DNA from 2 places in the Bradyrhizobium pachyrhizi genome. Region 1 is predicted to be linked to the other one. Evidence: predicted binding sites of a transcription regulator. Region 1 holds the regulator's gene; the other holds the start of a gene.
What was found. The regulator LexA, encoded in region 1, represses DNA repair genes until DNA is damaged. The targets are predictions, from matches to a motif close to TGTTCNNNNTGTGTTCNG.

Region 1 (6,195 bases):
GGCCGGATCGACGACGCGGCGTTCTTCGAAAGCCTGCGCCGGACGCTCGGCATCAACATCACGGACGCCCAGTTCCTCGAAGGCTGGAATGCGATCTTCACCGGCGAGATGCCGGGCATCGCCCCGCTGGTCGCGGCGGCCGCCAGGCAAATGCCGCTTTACGCCTTCTCCAACACCAATCCGGCCCATGTCGCGCATTTCTCGGTCACCCATGCCGAGCTGCTCAGCCATTTCCGCAACGTCTTCCTGTCGTCGAGCATCGGCTTCCGCAAACCCGACGCCGAGGCCTATGATCATGTGGTAAAAGCCATCGGCGTGCCGGCGTCGCGGATCCTGTTCTTCGACGACCTGGCCGCCAATATCGAAGGTGCGCGGGCGCGCGGCCTTCATGCTATCCACGTGACATCGACGGATGACGTGGCAAGGGCTTTGACCGCACTTGGTATTGAACATTAGGAATTGAGGAGCTCTGAGCGTGGCCCTGATGCCGGTTGCCGATGCCCTGTCCGCCGTCCTCGCCGGCGCCGAACCGCTGCCGGAGGAGATGGTCGCGCTCGATGCCGCCTACCACCGCACGCTTGCGCACGACCTCGCGGCGCTGCGCACCCAGCCGCCGCAGCCGATGTCGGCGATGGACGGCTATGCGGTGCGCGCCGCCGATGCGGCCGATCTAAAGGCCCGGCTCAAGGTGATCGGCGAAGTCGCCGCCGGCCGGCCGTTCGAGCGGACGGTCGGCGCCGGCGAGGCGGTGCGGATCTTCACCGGCGGCGTGATCCCGAGCGGCGCCGACGCCGTGATCATCCAGGAAGACACCGCCGTCGACGGCGACCACATCACGATCTCGGAGGCCGCCAGCGTCGGGCGGCACATCCGCCAGGCCGGGGTCGACTTCCGTGAGGGCGAGGTGCTGCTCGCCGGCGGCAGCCGCCTGTCCGACCGCGCGCTGTCGCTGGCGGCCGCCATGAACTATCCGGAACTGACGGTGCGCCGCCGCCCGAAGGTCGCGGTGCTGGCGACCGGCGACGAGCTGGTGATGCCGGGCTCGCAGCCCGGTCCCGGCCAGATCGTCTATTCCAACGGCTACGCGCTGCGGGCGCTGGCGCGCGCCGAAGGCGCCGAGACCGTCGACCTCGGCGTTGCCGCCGACACGGTGGAGGCGACCACGGCCGGCATCCGCCGGGCACGCGAGGCCGGCGCCGATATCCTCATCACGACAGGCGGCGCCTCGGTCGGCGACCACGATCTCGTCAAGCGGTCGCTGGAAGCCGAGGGCGTCGAGATGGCGTTCTGGCGGATTGCGATGCGGCCCGGCAAGCCGATGATGCACGGCCGGCTCGGCGCGATGCGGGTGATCGGCCTGCCCGGCAATCCGGTGTCGTCCTATGTCTGCGCCTTCCTGTTCCTGGTGCCGTTGATTCGGGCGCTGAGCGGCCGGAAAGTGATTCATCATCGCCGCGCAAGCGCCCTGCTCGGCCGCGACCTCGCCGCCAACGACCAGCGCGAGGACTATCTGCGTGCGCGTCTCGAAGCGCGCGAGGACGGCACGCTGGTCGCAACCCCGGTGACGCAGCAGGACTCGTCGCTGCTCGGGAATCTCGCTGCGGCACGGGCGCTTCTCGTGCGTCCGCCGTTTGCGGCGGCTGCCGTCAAAGGCAGCGAATGCGAAATTCTGACACTGCCCGAATAGGGTTTTCGCGCCCCGCCGATTGTGCGTTGCCCGACACGTTCACCGGAAATTAAGTGGTTGCGGAACACATATCGAACATATAGTGTCCGTTCATGATTTGTTTCGAGTACTGGTGTCTACAATCGGGAAGCCGCGTGGAAGCAGGTGCATTGAGCACATGCTCCTGAGGTCAGGCCCGGCCTGCAGGCCCCACCAGAAGAGTCTCGGAATCGAACGACGCTATCAACCGGGGGAATACTCGAGATGCTCACGCGCAAACAGTACGAACTACTGCGTTTCATCAATGAACGTTTGAAAGAGGCCGGCGTACCGCCCTCCTTCGACGAGATGAAGGATGCGCTCGACCTGCGCTCGAAGTCCGGTATCCACCGCCTGATCACTGCGCTGGAGGAGCGCGGCTTCATCCGCCGCCTGCCGAACCGCGCCCGCGCCATCGAGGTCATCAAGCTGCCCGAACTCTCGGCCGGCGCCGGCAACGGTCGCCGCGGCTTCACGCCCAGTGTCATCGAAGGCACCCTCGGCCGGCGCGCCAGCACGCCGCCGATTGCCGAGGACGACGGCAACCGTCCAGTCGCGGTCCCCGTGATGGGCCGGATCGCCGCCGGTACGCCGATCGAGGCGCTGCAGACCCGCAGCCACACCATCAGCGTGCCGCCCGACATGCTCGGCGCCGGCGAGCACTATGCGCTCGAGGTGCGCGGCGACTCGATGGTCGATGCCGGCATCCTCGACGGCGACATGGCGCTGATCCAGCGCAACGACGTCGCCAATACCGGCGACATCGTGGTGGCGCTGATCGACGAGGAGGAAGCCACCCTGAAGCGCTTCCGCCGCCGCGGCGCATCGATCGCGCTCGAGCCGGCCAACACCGCCTATGAAGTGCGCATCCTGCCGCCGAACCGGGTCCGCATCCAGGGCAAGCTGATCGGCCTTTATCGCAAATACTGAATTGCAAATACTTGCGGCGGCCGGGAACGAGCAACACGTCGGATCGTTCCTTGCATGATAGTGTAGCGTACGGCCTGCCCGATGCGCTCCGATACCTCTCGCGCAGCGTCGCGTGTTTGTGATCGGAGCGATCTCGGACCAGTCGTACAATCGCCCAGAAACGAGCAGACGCTCGTTCGCTATCGTCCACTCTGGTAGAGGCCCTAATGCCTCAAGGAGAGGCACGGGTCGCTACCTCGAAATGAGGAGCCATCCGATGTGTGACTATAGTCTGCACGCCGTGGCATCGCGCCCCGCCATTGTCGGAGAGACGCTGATCACGACGACGTTCCGCGGCACGTCGACCCGCGGCTTTGCCTCGGAGAACGATCCCACTGTCGCGGTCTGCATGCTGCCGGGCACCGAGCTCGCTTTCGCCGAGAACGTTCGCTACGACAGCCGCTGGATCTGGACCAAGACGCTGAACTATCGCGTCGGCGTGTTCAACGAAGTCGAGCCCGACGTGCCCGATCGGCATCATGACGCGGTCGAATTCCCCGACGGCAGCCATGTGCTGGTGACCCAGCTGGTCGAGGGACAGCGCGTCAGCGTGCTGCAATTGCCGGCGCTGCATCCGCCGGTCGAGCAGAAGCCGAAGGTTGTGGAGCGGCGGCCCTCCGCATTCGCAACGCTGTTTTTGGGTTGAGCGCATCGTCGCCGCGGAATGAGCTGTTCGGCGGCGAATGACCTAAGCAATTTCGGGCGACCCCGGACTCCCGCTTCCGGGGCGCAGAAGGAGATTTGCGTCGGCCGGCGCCTTGGCGCATCATCGGGCACGGAGGACGTGCGCGGTGGTCGATAAGGTCACATGGCAAAAGGCTGGACGCGTCACGGAACCGGGCCGCTACCTGTTCCGGTTCGGTTGGCTGACGGTAACGGCCGACGACCTGAAAGTCTGGGAGCAATTTCCCGAGGCTTCCTTTACTCTCGTCAAGAAGCCCGACGCCCCCGACTCCGACGAATATCATCTCGGCCTGTTCGAGCTGCCAAGCGGCCCCTCGCCAGACCACAGCTAATCATCGCCCTGCAGATCGGTCTCAGCCGGCGTCGCATCCACCGCAGGCCGCGGCGCGGCGGCGGGCGCGCGTAGCGTCGTCTCGCTCTCGCCGTCGCCGGGAACCGCCGGCGACCACGGCCGGTCGATCCCGCCGGGCTTGACTGCATCGACGGCGTAGCCGTCCCTGATCCGTCGCAGCACCAGCGCGCCGTGGCGGCGCAGCCGCTCGGCATCGATCACCGATGCCGCGCAGCCCTGCGGCGCCGGCCGCGCCGTCACGATCAGGGCTGCGCGCTCGCAGTCGTCCGCCAGCGCCTCCGGCCGGGTCGCCAGCGCGACGAAGGCGCCGCCGGGTGCCTGGGTCACGCAGCCGCCGGCATCGCAGGAGACGCCCTCGCCGAGCGACGCATCGGTGGCGGTGCGCGCGTCGGCGTCCGCCGCCAGCCACTCCTTGACCAAAAATGCATCCTTGGCGCTGTGCATCAGATGCAGCCGTCCGTCACCGCCACGCACCGCGACGTTGCGGCCGTCGCCCGACACCAGCACGTCCGGCTGCGGCACCCTGAGCGCCCAGACCGAGGCCACCAGCAGCAGCACCGCGCCTGACCAGCGCAGCGGCGTGCGCAGCAGCCCGAGCAGGATGATGCCGGCACTCGCGGCGATCAGCGGCCCGATGCCGAACGCCGCCATCCGGCCGACCGCGCCCGGGAGTGCGGCGACCCATTGCGTCACCAGGATCATCCAGTCGATGCCAAGACCCATGATCGCCCAGAACAGTCCGTCGAAGCCGAACGGCATGGCGACGAGCCCGAGCAGGCCGGCCGGCATCACGACCGCCGAGACGACAGGCATCGCCGCGAGGTTGGCGAGCAGCCCGTAGGGCGTCACGCGATGGAAATGGAACGCGGCATAGGGCGTCGTCGCCAGCCCCGCCACGAGCGAGGCCAGCATCAGCATCGTGAGCTCGCGCCCGCCCCACAGCGCGACCCGCGCGGTCGCCGAATGGTCGGGCGACGCCAGCAGGTTCGGTAGCCCGATCTGCACCAGCGCCACCAGCCCGAGCGTCGCGGCGAACGACATCTGGAAACTGGGATGCACCAGCGCCTCCGGCGCGATCGCGAGCACGATCAGCGCCGCCACCGCAAGCGTACGGAAGGTGATCGCGCGGCGGTCGACGATCACGGCGAGCAGCACCACGGCGGTCATGAAGAACGACCGTTGCGTCGCGACCTCCGCGCCCGACAGCAACAGATAGAACGCCGCGGCGACCAGCGCGGCCGCCGCGGCCCATTTCTTGATCGGATGCGCCGCCGTCAGCGCCGGAAACAGCGCAAGCAGGGCGCGCACCGCGAAGAACACGACGCCGGCGACCACGGCCATGTGGTAGCCGGAGATCGACAGCACATGGCCGAGCCCCGAGATGAACATCGCATCGTTGACCGGCGTCGAGATCGCGTCGCGCCGGCCGGTGAGCAATGCGGTTGCGATCGCGCGCTGGTCGCCGTCGAGCGTGGTGCGAATCCGCGCGTCGATGGCGTCGCGCAGGCCCTGCATGAAGGCGGCGTAGCGCAGCCCAAAGCCGCCGGTCGCCGGAGGCTCCCTGGTCTTGACGGCGCCCATCACGAAGCCGGAGGCGCCGATGCCCTGGAAATAGAGGTCACGGCCGAAATCATAGGAGCCCGGGCGCTGTGGCCCGAGCGGCGGCATCAGCCGTGCCTTCAATTCAACGAAGCTGCCGACATCGGGCGCGGTGCCCTTCTTCACCGAGAGCCGGACCCGATCGAGCTTCGTCATGTCGCGCGGGCTCTCCATCGAAACCACGCGCAGCACGAAACGATCGGTCTTCTCGCGGATGTCGCGCGTCTCGACGAAGCCGGTCAGCGCCACCGAGAACATCGGCCGCGCCAGCACCGTGTGAGCGACGCGCGCCGTCTTCCAGGTCGCCGTCGCAAAACCCGCGGCCACCGCGGCCAAGAGCGCGATGACGGGAAACACGCTGCGCCGCCGCAGCAGCAGCGCCAGCAGGCAGAGCAGGATTGCGACGGTGGCCGCGACCGACAGCACCGGCTCGTGCTCGGCCGCGAAATAGAACGCGATGCCGGTGCCGAACGCCACCGGCACCCAGGGCAACAGGCGGCCCGCGCCCGCCTCGGCGCGGGCCGACTGCCGCAATGTCTCGACGAGAGGCTTCCAGGTGCCGACGCGGGTCGGAAGAAAGCCGCCGGCCGGCGCGGCCGCGCGCGGCGGCCACGTCCCCGCGTAGCCGCGTTTGCCGCCCGGCGTCGTGCCCTGCTCCGCCATTCCGCTTGCGATCCCTGCCGGGCGGCAGGCTAGCGGATGGCCCCGTCACCCGACTAGCGGAACGGATGCAGAATACGGGCCGGCAACGCCCGGGTATCTGGATCGTCCTGCACCTTGCCTAGCTCGCGCCGGGCCGCAGCTGCCGCCTGCGTCAAATCGATCGAGCCGAAAGTCTCACTAAGATGCAGATCACATTAGGAATAGACTGTCCCGATGCCTCCGC
Region 2 (6,195 bases), 310 kb from region 1:
TGTCAGCGCCTGCAGCGTCGACCTCGAGGCCGTACACGATGTTGCCGGCCTGCCAGTTGTAGCCGATGGTGCCGCCGCCGAAGCCGCCTTCCATGCTCGGGGTGCCGGAATTCTCGCTGGCGTAGCCGCCGAAGCCGCCGACGTAGAAGCCGGTCCAGTTGTAGATCGCCGCTGGCGGCGGAGCCTTTACGTAAGGCGCGCGTGCCGCCATGTCGGCGGCCATTGCCGGTGCAAAAGCGCTCAGTGCAAACATGCCGGCCGAGGCCAGCAAAACATTCCTGATTTTCAAAGTCCGAGTCCCGTTTTTCTTGCTCATTTTCTTGTTGTCCCTTCAAAGATTTTGAAGAGAGCGTCACAGCAGTGTCGCGTGACGTGCTGCCGCTTCTACAGAGAAATGCCGGAGCGTGTGTATCCGCGAAACCACAACGCACCGAAAACGGCCCCGGTGAGGTGCGCGTGCACACGCAACGAAAAAGCCGGCGCACAAACAAAAAGGCCGGCGCGAGGCCGGCCTTTCGTCTGGATCAAATCGGCCTGGCGCGATCAGTAGCGCGCGACGACCGGGCCACCCCACTTGTAGTTCACGCGGACGGTGACGAGGTCGACGTCCTGGCGATCGCGGATGGTGCTGTTCAGCGTGCCGTTGGGGGCGATCAGGTTGTAGGTCTTGTCCTGCATGAACAGGTGGTCGTATTCGATGCCTGCGGTCCAGTTCGGCGCGAAGCCGACTTCGATGCCGGCGCCGACGGTGCCGCCCCAGCGGGTGTCGCTGGCGCTGCCGACCAGCACGCCGGTCGGGGTGAAGTAGGTGTTGAAGCGGTTGTCGGTCAGCGCCGCGCCGCCCTTGGCGTAGAGCAGCACGTTGTTGATGGCGTAACCGATCTGGCCGGTGAACAGGCCGAATGCGTCGATCTTGGACTGGTTGGTGAACAGGCCCGGGAAGATCGCGCTGCCGTTGCTGCCCTTTAGGTCAGCCCAGTCGCCCTGCGCTTCAAGGCCGAACACCCAGGTGCCGGCCTGCCAGCGATAGCCGATCTGGCCACCGGCGACGCCGCCCGTTGCATCATGGCAACCGTCCGAGGCGAGGAAGATGCCGGCCGGGAGCTGGTCCCAGCAATTGTGGCTCGAGCCCCAGCCGCCGTTGGCGCCGATGTAGAAACCGGTCCAGTCATAGATCGGGGCAACCACCGGCGGCGGCGCCTTGGTGTAGGGGCGCGCAGCGAGATCGGCGGCCGCTGCAGGTGCAGCAAACGCAATCAGAGCAACCGTACCGAGCAAAAACTTCTTCATTATCAATCCCCCAGCACCCCGATCGGCTTCCAAACGGTCCCGAAGCACGATCCCAGACGCGAGCGCCCGCGCCATGGTTGGAGCTATACGCTGATTCAACCGGAAACGCAGTCTCCCAAATGCAACACTCGCGGAGGAAGTGTCGATAAGGCAAGGTGCTGATTTCTTTGTTGTTTTACTGAATCTTGCTGCCGGGCGTCGGCCTGCGCCGAGATCGACTGCCGCTCCGACGGCATCGGCCGCTTCTACGGATGGTTGTGGCGAACAAAACTGGAACGACGCCGGATCCGATGCTATATCTCGAATATCGTGGATAACCGGCGCGACGGCAAAGGCGGCGAGCCGGCACCGGCGTATAGGGTCATCCACGACGCCTGCGATGTAAGTGGCGAAGGTTGAGAGTGGCGACCGATGTCCGGACGCCCGGTTTTGAGTGGAGATGATGCGATGGCAGGAAGCGTGAACAAGGTGATCCTGGTGGGCAACCTCGGCAAGGATCCGGAAATCCGGCGGACGCAGGACGGCCGTCCGATCGCAAACCTTTCCATCGCCACCTCGGAAACCTGGCGCGACAAGGGCACCGGCGAGCGCAAGGAAAAGACCGAGTGGCACCGCGTCGTGATCTTCAACGAGGGCCTCTGCAAGGTCGCCGAGCAGTATCTGAAGAAGGGCGCCAAGGTGTACATCGAGGGTCAGCTGCAGACCCGCAAATGGACCGACCAGAGCGGCGTCGAGAAGTACTCGACCGAAGTCGTGCTGCAGGGCTTCAACTCCAACCTCACCATGCTCGACGGGCGTGGCGGTGGAGGCAGCAGCTTCTCCGATGATGGCGGCAGCGATTTCGGCTCGGCCGGACCGGTCAGTTCGGCACCGCGCCGTGCAGTCGCCACGGGTGGCGGCAGCCGCAACAGCGACATGGACGACGACATCCCGTTCTGATGAGCGGTCGCGCTTCCGTCGATTCCGTCAGGCGCCGTTCCGTGAAGATCATTTCCCGGAACGGTCGTTGCGATCCGGATTAGCAATTTCCTCGTGTGGATTATGAGGATAACCCGATAACTCTCTGTCAGAACGTCGGTGCTCCGACGTGCAGGGATGCGGGTTCCCAAGACTTTGACACAGGCCGATGTAAATGATATTTACATTGGCCTGCGGCATTTGATGTCGGGCCGCGAGCTTCACCCGAGGGCCGCCATCATGAGCCTCGCGCGATTGCTCGACGCCGCGCCTGCGATCCCGCTCCACGCCTTTGCCGCGATGGCCGCCTTCGTGCTCGGCTCCATCCAGCTCGCCGCCCCCAAGGGCACGATGCCGCACCGGACCCTCGGCTGGATCTGGGTGATCCTGATGCTGGTGGTCGCCGGAAGCTCGTTCTGGATCCATCAGATCCGGCTGGTCGGTCCCTGGAGCCCGATCCACCTGCTGTCGATCTTCTCGCTCGCCATGTTGGCGCTCGGCGTGACGGCCGCACGGAGCCACAATGTCCGCCGCCACAGGTTCACGATGATCGGCATCTTCTTCGGCGCACTGCTCGTCGCGGGGCTGTTCACCTTCATGCCCGGGCGGATCATGCACGCGGTGGTTTTCGGCCACTGACGGGAGAGGCGAGTAGCGAATGGGGTGGCGAATAGGGGATTTTTCCATTGGCTATTTGCCCTTCGCGACACGCTTCGCGATCAAGCAGCCGGAACCTCGGCGCTCCACCCGTAAGTGCATGAAAAAACGAACGGAAAAACGGCTTGCCGGAGCTGCGCAAGGGTGGTTATCAGGCCCCTGATGGGCTATATGATTCCCCAGTAGAACCGACCGGATTTCCCCATTGTCCGATAACGACGACCACAAGCCCGGCGAGCCGCCGGGACCCTCAGATATTCGTCCCGTTTCCATTCTCGACGAGATGAAGAAGTCCTACCTCGATTACGCGATGAGCGTGATCGTGTCGCGTGCGCTGCCCGATGCGCGCGACGGGCTCAAGCCGGTGCACCGGCGCATCCTCTATTCGATGCATGAGCAGGGACATACGCCGGACAAGAAATACGTGAAATCCGCGCGCGTCGTCGGCGACGTGATCGGTAAATATCACCCGCACGGCGACCAGTCGATTTACGACGCGATGGTCCGCATGGCGCAGGATTTCTCGCTGCGCGTGCCGCTGATCGACGGCCAGGGCAATTTCGGTTCGGTCGACGGCGATCCGCCGGCCGCCTATCGATATACGGAAGCGCGGCTGACCCGGGCGGCGCTTGCCGTTCTGGCCGACATCGACATGGAAACCGTCGATTTCCAGCCGAACTACGACAACTCCGAAAAAGAGCCGTCGGTTCTGCCGGCCCGGTTCCCGAACCTCTTGGTCAATGGCGCCGGCGGCATCGCCGTCGGCATGGCTACCAACATCCCGCCGCATAATCTCGGCGAGGTGGTCGATGCCTGCGTGGCGCTGATCGACAATCCGGCGCTCACGATCGACGAGCTGATCGACATCATTCCCGGACCGGACTTCCCGACCGGCGGCGTCATCCTGGGCCGCCAGGGCATTCGCAGCGCCTACCATCTCGGCCGCGGCTCGATCGTGATGCGCGGCAAGGTGACGATCGACACGATCAGGAAGGATCGCGAAGCGATCGTCATCACCGAAATTCCCTATCAGGTGAACAAGGCGACGATGGTCGAGCGCATCGCCGATCTCGTCAAAGAGAAGAAGATCGAGGGCATCGGGGACCTGCGCGACGAGTCCGATCGTGACGGCTATCGCGTCGTCATCGAGCTGAAGCGCGAAGCGGTGCCCGACGTGGTGCTGAACCAGCTCTACCGATTCACGCCGCTGCAGACCAATTTCCCGGCGAACATGCTGGCGCTGGATTCCGGCCGTCCGCAGACGATGAATCTGAAGGACCTGCTTACCATCTTCGTCGCGTTCCGCGAGCAGGTGGTGACCCGGCGGACCAAGTTCCTGCTCGGCAAGGCGCGCGACCGCGCCCACATCCTGGTCGGCCTTGCGATCGCGGTTGCCAACATCGATGAGATCATCCGCGTCATCCGGACCTCGCCCGATCCGAACACCGCGCGCGAGGCGCTGATGTCGCGCGACTGGCCGGCACGCGACGTCGAGGCGATGATCACGCTGATCGACGATCCCCGGCATCGCATCAACGAGGACGGCACGCTGCGGCTGTCGATGGAGCAGGCCAGGGCCATCCTCGACCTTCGCCTGCAGCGCTTGACCGCGCTGGGGCGTGACGAGATTTCCGAAGAGCTCGACAAGCTCGCGGCCGAGATCGCCGACTATCTCGACATCCTGCGCTCGCGCGCCCGCGTGCAGGGCATAGTCAAGACCGAACTGGCCGAGGTGAAGCAGCAGTTCGCCACCCCGCGCAAGACCGTGATCATCGAGCAGGAGGGCGAGGTCGAGGACGAGGACCTGATCCAGCGCGAGGACATGGTCGTCACCGTGTCGCATGCGGGCTACGTCAAGCGCGTGCCGCTGTCGACCTACCGGGCGCAGCGCCGCGGCGGCAAGGGCCGCGCCGGCATGCAGACCCGCGACGAGGATTTCGTCTCACGCCTGTTCGTGGCCTCGACCCACACACCGGTGCTGTTCTTCTCGTCGCGCGGCCAGGTCTACAAGGAGAAGGTCTGGCGGCTGCCGATGGCCGCGCCGAACGCGCGCGGCAAGGCGCTGATCAACATCCTGCCGCTGGAGCAGGGCGAGCGCATCACCACGATCATGCCGCTGCCGGAGGATGAATCCTCCTGGGCCAATCTCGACGTGATGTTCGCGACGACCGGCGGCACGGTTCGCCGCAACAAGCTGTCCGACTTCGTCGACGTGCGCCGCTCCGGCATCATCGCCATGAAGCTCGGGGAAGGCGAGGCGATCGTCGACGTCCAGATCTGCACCGAGCATGACGACGTGCTGCTGACCGCCGCCGGCGGACAGTGCATCCGTTTCCCCGTCACCGATGTGCGCGTCTTCACTGGCCGCACGTCGATGGGCGTGCGCGGCATTGCGCTGGCCGAGGCCGACAAGCTGATCTCGCTGGCGATCCTTCGCCATGTCGAGACCACCTCGGATGAGCGCTCGGCGTACCTGAAGATGCGCCGCGCGGTGGCCGGCGAGGCCACGACCGAGGAGCCGGTCGAGGCCGAGGGCGAGGAGACCGCGAATGCGATCCAGCTGTCGCAGGAGCGCTATGCCGAACTGTCGGCGGCAGAGCAGGTGGTGCTGACCGTCTCCGTCAACGGCTATGGCAAGCGGACCTCGTCCTACGAGTACCGCACCACCGGCCGCGGCGGCAAAGGCATCGTCGCGATGAGCGTCAACAACCGCAACGGCAACCTGGTGGCGTCGTTCCCGGTCGAGGACGCCGACCAGATCATGCTGGTCACCGACAAGGGCCAGCTGATCCGCTGCCCGGTCGCCGACATCCGCGTCGCCGGCCGCTCGACCCAGGGCGTGATCGTGTTCGACACCGCCGAGGACGAGCACGTGGTCTCGGTCGAGCACATTCCGGAAGAGGAAAACGGCGAGAACGGCAACGGCGGCTAGCGCCGCCGTTTCCGAGAACCCCCAGCCCGAATGCCGCCAACGGACGCGCAACATGCGCGCCCGTTGACAGGCTCCGGGAATCCGGCGGCCTGCCTCACGCCCCTAGCCCAAGGGCAACGCCCTATGCTTTGATGGGGTCCGGCGGATCTACCGATCTCGGGAGGCCGTTTTGACCGATCATCGCGTTGAACGGCGGCTTGCAGCGATCCTCGCGGCTGACGTGGCCGGATATAGTCGGCTGACCGGCCTGGACGAGGAAGGGACACACGTCCGGCTCAGGGAGCGTCTGCGTGGACTCGCTGATCCCAAGATCAGCGAACACCGTGGCAAGGTCGTCAAGCACACGGGCGACGGCGTGC

Region 2: a site for LexA is predicted at 1,551-1,568, ahead of QA639_RS22245 (single-stranded DNA-binding protein). Genes of this name have one in related genera too.

What each region holds. Positions count from the first base shown of each region.
Region 1 is NZ_CP121667.1:5,050,732-5,056,926, forward strand. Features, by position in the region: gene QA639_RS23715 (HAD family hydrolase) at 1-456, shown strand, start outside; gene QA639_RS23720 (molybdopterin molybdotransferase MoeA) at 476-1,687, shown strand; gene lexA (transcriptional repressor LexA) at 1,931-2,635, shown strand; gene QA639_RS23730 (hypothetical protein) at 2,892-3,320, shown strand; gene QA639_RS23735 (hypothetical protein) at 3,466-3,690, shown strand; gene QA639_RS23740 (ComEC/Rec2 family competence protein) at 3,687-5,972, opposite strand.
Region 2 is NZ_CP121667.1:4,740,905-4,747,099, forward strand. Features, by position in the region: gene QA639_RS22235 (outer membrane protein) at 1-283, opposite strand, end outside; gene QA639_RS22240 (outer membrane protein) at 544-1,290, opposite strand; gene QA639_RS22245 (single-stranded DNA-binding protein) at 1,738-2,229, shown strand; gene QA639_RS22250 (DUF2306 domain-containing protein) at 2,488-2,886, shown strand; gene gyrA (DNA gyrase subunit A) at 3,110-5,836, shown strand; gene QA639_RS22260 (adenylate/guanylate cyclase domain-containing protein) at 6,006-6,195, shown strand, end outside.